2 regions of the Leifsonia sp. Root1293 genome follow, and region 1 is predicted to be linked to the other one. Evidence: predicted binding sites of a transcription regulator. Region 1 holds the regulator's gene; the other holds the start of a gene.

Region 1 (3,820 bases):
GCCGTCCGTCGCGGTGTCGACCTCGACCTCGCTGCAGCACGTTCCCCACGACGTCGACGACGAGACGAAGCTCGGCCACCTGAGCGGGTGGCTCGCCTTCGCCGACCAGAAGGTCGGGCAGGTCGCCACCCTGGCGACCGGGCTGATCGACGGCCGCTCCGCCATCGCGGATGCGCTGGATGCCGCATCCGTCGCCCTCGCGCAGCGACTGTCGGCGCCCGGAGTGCGCGACGGAGCCGTTCGGGCCCGCGCCGCTGCACTCTCGGACGGCGACTTCGCCCGCGACGAGTACGCGGTCAGGGTCGCCGCGCAGCAGCAGGCGCTCGACCTGCCGCCGCTGCCGACGACGACCATCGGCTCGTTCCCGCAGACCGGCGAGATCCGTCGCGCCAGAGCCGCACTCGGGCGCGGCGAGCTCAGTCAGGCCGACTACGTGACCGGGATGCGCGCCGAGATCGCCCGCGTCGTTGCCCTGCAGGAGGAGATCGGACTCGACGTGCTCGTGCACGGAGAGCCGGAACGCAACGACATGGTGCAGTACTTCGCCGAGAACCTCGACGGCTTCGACGTCACCGAGAACGGCTGGGTGCAGTCCTACGGATCACGCTGCACGCGCCCGTCCATCCTCTGGGGAGACGTCTCCCGCCCGAAGCCCATCACCGTGGAGTGGTCGGCGTACACCCAGTCGCTCACCTCGAAGCCTGTGAAGGGCATGCTCACCGGCCCCGTCACGATCCTCGCGTGGTCGTTCGTGCGGGACGACCAGCCGCTGGGCGACACCGCCCGTCAGGTCGCCCTCGCCCTGCGCGACGAGATCGCCGACCTCGAGGCCGCCGGCATCGGCATCGTGCAGGTCGACGAGCCGGCCCTGCGCGAACTGCTGCCCCTGGAGCGCGATCGCCAGGCCGACTACCTCGACTGGTCGGTCGGGTCGTTCAGGCTCGCCACCGCAGGAGTCGCGGCGGCCACGCAGATCCACACCCATCTCTGCTATTCGGAGTTCGGCACCATCATCGACGCCATCCTGGGACTCGATGCCGACGTCACCAGCATCGAGGCGGCGCGCAGCCGCATGGAGGTCGTCGTCGACCTGGAGGCGAGCGGCTTCGACCATGGCATCGGCCCCGGTGTCTACGACATCCACTCTCCTCGGGTGCCGAGCGTCGCCGAGGTGACCGAGCTCATCGAACGCGCCCTCGATGGCATCCCGGAACGTCAGCTCTGGATTAATCCGGACTGCGGGCTCAAGACGCGTGGCTACGACGAGACCGTGGCGTCGCTGCGCAACATGCTCGAGGCAACCCGTGGTGTTCGGGCGTCGGTGGCCAGCTCGGTCTAGCGAACCCATGCGACAGGCCCATCTCCCTCGGGAGGTGGGCCTGTTCACTGCACCGCTCGCTGAGCTCCGGACGCGCTCCGCGAGCGAAGCGCCGTCCACCACTCGCCGAATGGTGCCCTACACCGAGCGCAGAACGGCGACGACCTTGCCGAGGACCTCGGCGTAGTCGCCGACGATCGGCTCGTAGGCCGAGTTCCGTGGCAGCAGCCAGGTGTGACCGTCGCGCTGGCGGAACACCTTGACGGTCGCCTCGCTGTCGAGCATGGCGGCGACGATCTCGCCGTTCTCGGCGGTGTTCTGCTGGCGAACGACCACCCAGTCGCCGTCGCAGATGGCGGCCTCGATCATGGAGTCGCCGACGACCTTCAGGATGAACAGTTCACCCTTGCCCACGAGTTGGCGGGGGAGCGGGAACACCTCTTCGATCTGCTGCTCGGCCGTGATCGGGATTCCGGCGGCGATCCGTCCGACCATGGGCACCATGGCGGCGTCGCCCATGGGAGCGGGGGAGGAGTAGCCGTCGTCCGGGGCGGGGCTCGACTCGGTCGACGGCACCTCGATGAGCACTTCGAGCGCCCGCGGGCGGTTCGGGTCACGGCGGAGGTAGCCGCTGAGCTCGAGCTGGTTGAGCTGGTGCGTCACGCTCGACAGCGAGGAGAGGCCGACGGCGTCGCCGATCTCGCGCATGCTCGGCGGATAGCCTCGCTGGCTCACCGATCGCTGGATGACCTCGAGGATCGAGAGCTGCTTGGCGCTGAGACTCTTGCGCCGGCGGGTTCCACCGCGCTCCGATGCCCCGCGGTCCTTCGACGACTCGGTGTCGTTGGCCACTGCGCTCACCTTCTTCTCTTCACGGATCCCGAACCTCCAGCCGACGAGTGTCGGTGGGTGCTGATTGCCTTGCAACCAGCCATTCGAACTGTATCCGGGTGGATCGCGTACGACAAACATCTGTTCGAGTGTGTCGGGAAAGAATTTCTCTCCACATACGAAGACAGGGCTTGAGTATTCGAAGACTCGAAGATATATTCGGAACACAGCTTCGCATATGGCCCTCCCGGCCGAGGGCCAGATGCGAAAACCATCTGGAGGACTCCATGAGCACGTACGCCTACACCACCGCCGCTCCTGCCGCGATGCCTGTCGTTCGCACCCGCTTGCACCTCACCCGCCGCGGCCGCGCCGTTCTCACCACCCTCGCGGCGCTGCCGATCGTCATCGGCGCCTTCGTGTTCGCTCTCAACGGCGGCATCGCATCCGCCGGCGGAGAACAGGCGGGCCAGACCTTCGCCTACGTCACCGTCGAGTCGGGCCAGTCGCTCTGGCAGCTCGCTGAGACACTGGCACCCACGGCCGATCCTCGCGACGTCATCGCCGACATCGTCAGTCTCAACCAGCTCGACGGTACCGACATCCAGCCCGGCCAGCGTCTCGCCGTCCCCGCTCAGTACTGAGTCGACCCGCCCTGCGTAACAGGAGGGCGCCCGCCGGTACGATTGTTGGAGTGACGACTCTCGACGAGCTTCCCCTCCGCGACGACCTGAGGGGGCGCACTCCTTACGGCGCTCCGCAGAAGGTCGTGCCGGTCGCCCTCAACGTCAACGAGAACACGCATCCCATCCCCGACGCCGTGGCCACCGACATCCTGGCGGCCATCAGCGAGGTGATCCCGGGCGTCAACCGCTACCCCGACCGCGAGTTCAGCGCTCTTCGCGACGCTCTGGCCGGCTACCTCGGTCACGGACTGACCCGCGACGAGATCTGGGCCGCCAACGGATCCAACGAGGTCCTGCAGCACGTGCTGCAGGCATTCGGCGGGCCGGGCCGCACCCTGCTCGGCTTCGTCCCGACCTATTCGATGTACCCGTTGCTCGCATCCGGCACCGGCACGGGCTGGATCGGCGCGCGTCGCGACGCCGAGTTCGAGCTCTCGCCCGACACCGCCGCCGCTGCCGTTCGCGAGAGCGCGCCCGACATCGTGTTCCTGTGCTCGCCCAACAACCCGACCGGCACTCCGCTCTCACTGGAGACCATCGCGGCGGTCTACGACGCGACAGACGGCATCGTGCTCGTCGACGAGGCCTACGCCGAATTCGCGCACGACGGAGAGGACAGCGCCCTCACGCTGCTCGAGGGGCGGCCGCGCCTGCTCGTCTCGCGCACCATGAGCAAGGCCTTCGCCTACGCGGGAGTTCGCCTGGGCTACCTCGCGGCCGATCCTGCCGTGATCGATGCACTCCGCCTGGTGCGGTTGCCCTATCACCTGTCCGCGCTGACTCAGGCGGCGGCGGCGGCCGCAGTGGCCCACGCGCCGGAGCTGCTGGCCATGGTCGCCGACATCCGGGTGCAGCGCGACCGGATCGTCGCCAGACTCGGCGAGCTCGGCTTCCAGGCCTTCCGCAGTTCGAGCAACTTCGTGCTCTTCGGCGGCGTCGACGACCCGAATGCCGTGTTCGAGGCGCTCCTGGCGCGTGGCATCCT
Region 2 (3,820 bases), on a different contig from region 1:
GGGTCATGGGCTACTGCACCGATGAGCAGTACGAGCGCTTCCTGAAGCAGGTTCCGACGGTCGAACGGATGCTCGTCGACGACGGCATCATCCTGCTGAAGTACTGGTACTCGGTCTCCGACACCGAACAGGAGAAGCGCTTCCGTTCGCGCCTCAACGACCCGATGCGCCGCTGGAAGCTCTCGGAGACCGACCTGCTGTCGATCACCAAGTGGGAGGACTACTCGAAGGCGAAGGACGCCATGTTCGACGTCACCGACATCGAAGCCGCCCCCTGGTGGTCGATCGACAGCGACGACAAGCGTTCCGCCCGCCTCAACACCATCAACCATCTACTGAGTCAGATCCCCTACGACACCATCGATCCCGAAGAGGTGCACTTCCCCGATCGCCCGGTCGCCGCCGAAGCCCCGCGTCCGCCGATCGATGAGCACAAGTTCGTGCCGGACCACGCGGCGACGCTGTAGCGCTGCCAGCCACCCGCCCGCTGAGGGCAGAGCGCAGCGACCGCCTGAAGCGCGCCTTGCGGTGCGGTGCGGTGCGCCAGTGAGACGCTTCGACCGCGGACTCCGTCCGGGCCTCAGCGAGCGGGCCGGGGGTCGAGGGTTGCGCGTGGGCTTGTGGGCGCGTGGGCGCTGGCGGGCATTACGCCGCCCGTTCACCCGCAATGCCCACAGCACCCGCCGCACTCGCGTCGTTCTCGCCCGCGCTGACGACCACCGGACGCATCAGTAGCCGTCGCAGGTTGTTCCCCGGTCTTGGTCGTTGTCCGGGGTCGATGTGGACGGGTGGGGTGAACCAGGTTCGGTTCTCGGCCACCTGGATGCCCCAGCCCTCGCGGTGGATCAGGTGGTGATGGTGCGAGCAAAGGAGGATTCCGTTGGTGATGTCGGTGGGGCCGTGGTGTCGGTCCCACCAGCGGATGTGGTGCGCATCGCAGAACTGTGGCGGGCGGGCACAGCCGGGGAACGCGCAGCCGCCGTCCCGCTCGGCGAGGGCGATCTTCTGCGCCCTCGTGAACAGTCGTTGCGACCGGCCCAGGTCCAAGGGGGCCGAGTCTCCGCCGAGGACCAGCGGGATGATGCCGGCGGATGCGGCCAGGCCGCGGGCCGTTTCCGCGGAGATGGGCTGGGCGATGCCGTCGATCGACGCGACACCGGCACTGTCGGGATCGGTGAGGTCTTCCAGGTCCATGCGGACGACGACGGCGGTTGTGGCGTCGATGGTGGTCTGTTCGCAGCCGATCACATGCCGGGCGATGTCCGCCAGGGCGTCGGCGCGCATCTGCGTGAGGGTGCGCTGTTCGGTCAGCGCCGGATCAACGCAGACACACGCATCCGTAGGAGTCCCGTCGGGGCAGGTGTAGGCGCGCCCGGATCCGAATGCGTCCCGTGCCCGCCGCAGCTCCGTGGACACGAGAGCGTTGATCGCCGCCGCGACGACGGCACCATCCACCGGAGCGAACACGCCCGTTAGCCGCACCGCTCCGGACTTCTCCTCCACGATCGACAGGGACCGGCCCGCGTGCAGCTCCTCTTCACGGGGCTGCACACCGTCGGTGTCGAGTCTGGCTTCGGCATACTTCACCGCCACCGACAGGCTCCCGAGACTCAACTGCGCGGCCGCGGCGGTGAGGGCCTCTTCGGTCGCCATCAGCAGTTCCGGGTGGGCTCGGCAGGCGACCCGGTCGAGCATGCGGGTGATCATCGCCGCGCCAGCCACACTGATCCGACCGGCCGTCAACGCCGCCTGCACGAACGGGTGCGGGGACGGCATCCGTTCGCCGGTGAACGACTCCCGCCCGGCCGTGGCCTCACCGACGGTGATGAGGGCCTTCGCTTCCCCCAGGGAGGCGCCGGCACTGGCGGCCAGCAGATCGGCGGGCGACGAGAATCCCTGCCCTTTCGCCAACCCCGCCGGCCCCAGCTCGGGCCGGGATCGGCGTGCCACTTCCCCGGCCACGAGGGCCTGCAACGCGCCGACCGCTCGCGCCAGCGCCGAGAGCGCATCGACGACCCGAACCAGCCCGGAATCACTCATGGCGCCCACCGCGGAAGCGGCATCCGCTCTAGGAATCAGCACCGCCGGCAGGGCTCCCTTCCATGCTGTGCGGAGCGCCCGAACGCTGTCGCGCAGGAGCCGGAAGTGGTTCTTCATGCCCCAATTCTCGCGCGACCCACTGACATTTCCTCGACTTTCTCTACGAATGTAGATAAGTCTGTTTCCACATTCTCTCGAACACAGAGTCGATTCAGGGAGCAGGAAAAGGAGCCATGCGAGAGTCGGCAGCTGGAGTTGGATGCGGCCCCGTCGGGTCGACTCCATGCAGCACGCGCGAGAGCCCGCGCCAGTGCCCGGCTACTGAATACGGTCAGGAGTCCTGCGGCTCCGCCAACATCACAGGCGCCGCACACACCTGCACGACGTACGTCTCATCGAGGTCGTCGCTCACGGCATCGAAGTGCAACTCTCGGCCGCGCCCGGCGATTCTCACCCTGTAGTGCCCGGGCCCACCCACGGCCGCGCTCGGAACGTCGGCGTAGTCGTCGAAGGACGTGACATTGATGGTGCCGAAGATGGACCGGATGGATGCCTCCCCCACCCAGTCACCCTCGGGAACCGGCGGTTCTTCGCGAGTGGCTTCGACGCGGATCGGTACCCGCCCGGTGTTCAATCCGGTGAATACGAACACGCCGGAGTCGCTCAGCCCGAATAAACGGTTCCTGTAATCGGTGGGGTTGTATTCGGGCGCGTCGGGGTGGGCGCCATCCACCCAGAAGAACCCTTCGTGGACATAGAGGATGACGTCGGCCGAGAACGGGTCACCGCCCGCCTTCACCTCAGGCTCGCGGACTCCGAGGTTCTTCCTGATGGCAGCAGCCCGTTCCTCATCGGTCATCGGCGGGTGTTCCGCGAAGGCACGACGGAGGATCTCTTCGGCATCCTCGGAACCTGGCCCGAATGACAGGTAGCTCATGGGCTCAGAGTATCCGCGGCTAGCCGCTCACCCTCGACCCGCTCGCTGAGGCCCGGACGAAGTCCGCGGCCGAAGCGCACCCAGCCGCTCGCACTCACTCCGCCCGCTGCCCCCGCAGCCGCACCGCCCTCACTCCGCCCGCGGCCACCACCCCGGCATCAGCGTCGATACCCGCGCCGCCGCAGCCGCAGCGTCGCCGTCATCGCCGAGCGCCCAGCTCTCGATAACGCCGACCAGCGCCCCGGCGATGAACGCGGCAGCCTCCGCTTGCGCCGCCGAGCCAACGGGCGCCCCCACCACGCCCTGATCGGCCCACACCTCGAGGGCGCGCTGCGCTCGGGCCCGCATCCGTTCGTCGAGAACTCCGCGGAAGACGCCGCGCGTGCTCGATCCGAACAGCGCCCGGTAGCCCGCGCGGTCCTCGGCGACGTGCTCGAACACCTGGCGCATCGATTCGACGTAGCGTCCGGCCACGTGAGCTACGGACTCCGAGGCGGGCTCCACCGCCACGGCCGTCAGCCGATCGATGCCGCGGCTGAACTCCGCCAGCGCGAAGTCGTGCACGTCGTCGGCGTGCGCATAGAAAGTCGTACGGTGCACCCCGGCCTCGCGGCACAGCTCGGCGACGGTGATGTCGTCGAGCGGCGTCGTCTCGAGCAGACGCGCCAACGCCGCCCCGAGAGACTCCCGGGTGCGACGCTGGCGCGGATCTTCACTCATGGCATCACCCTATGGTCGACGGATGCCGCCGGCACGACGGACACCGCAGGCACGACGGGCGACGGATGCCGCCGGCCACGACGGACGCCGGTTGCGACACCACGACGCCCGCGTCCGCCCGCC

Evidence for each region. Region 1 encodes LexA, which represses DNA repair genes until DNA is damaged. Its sites were predicted from a motif close to TCGAACANNTGTTCGA; they were not measured.
Region 2: a site for LexA is predicted at 2,235-2,250, ahead of ASC59_RS10930 (HNH endonuclease signature motif containing protein). Genes of this name have one in related genera too.

Annotation. Positions count from the first base shown of each region.
Region 1 covers NZ_LMEH01000002.1:1,056,549-1,060,368, forward strand. The annotation lists gene metE (5-methyltetrahydropteroyltriglutamate--homocysteine S-methyltransferase) at 1-1,339, shown strand, start outside; gene lexA (transcriptional repressor LexA) at 1,457-2,170, opposite strand; gene ASC59_RS16740 (LysM peptidoglycan-binding domain-containing protein) at 2,437-2,793, shown strand; gene ASC59_RS16745 (histidinol-phosphate transaminase) at 2,844-3,820, shown strand, end outside.
Region 2 covers NZ_LMEH01000001.1:2,305,959-2,309,778, forward strand. The annotation lists gene ppk2 (polyphosphate kinase 2) at 1-467, shown strand, start outside; gene ASC59_RS10930 (HNH endonuclease signature motif containing protein) at 646-2,157, opposite strand; gene ASC59_RS10935 (hypothetical protein) at 2,372-2,977, opposite strand; gene ASC59_RS10940 (TetR/AcrR family transcriptional regulator) at 3,107-3,697, opposite strand; gene ASC59_RS17245 (hypothetical protein) at 3,696-3,820, shown strand, end outside.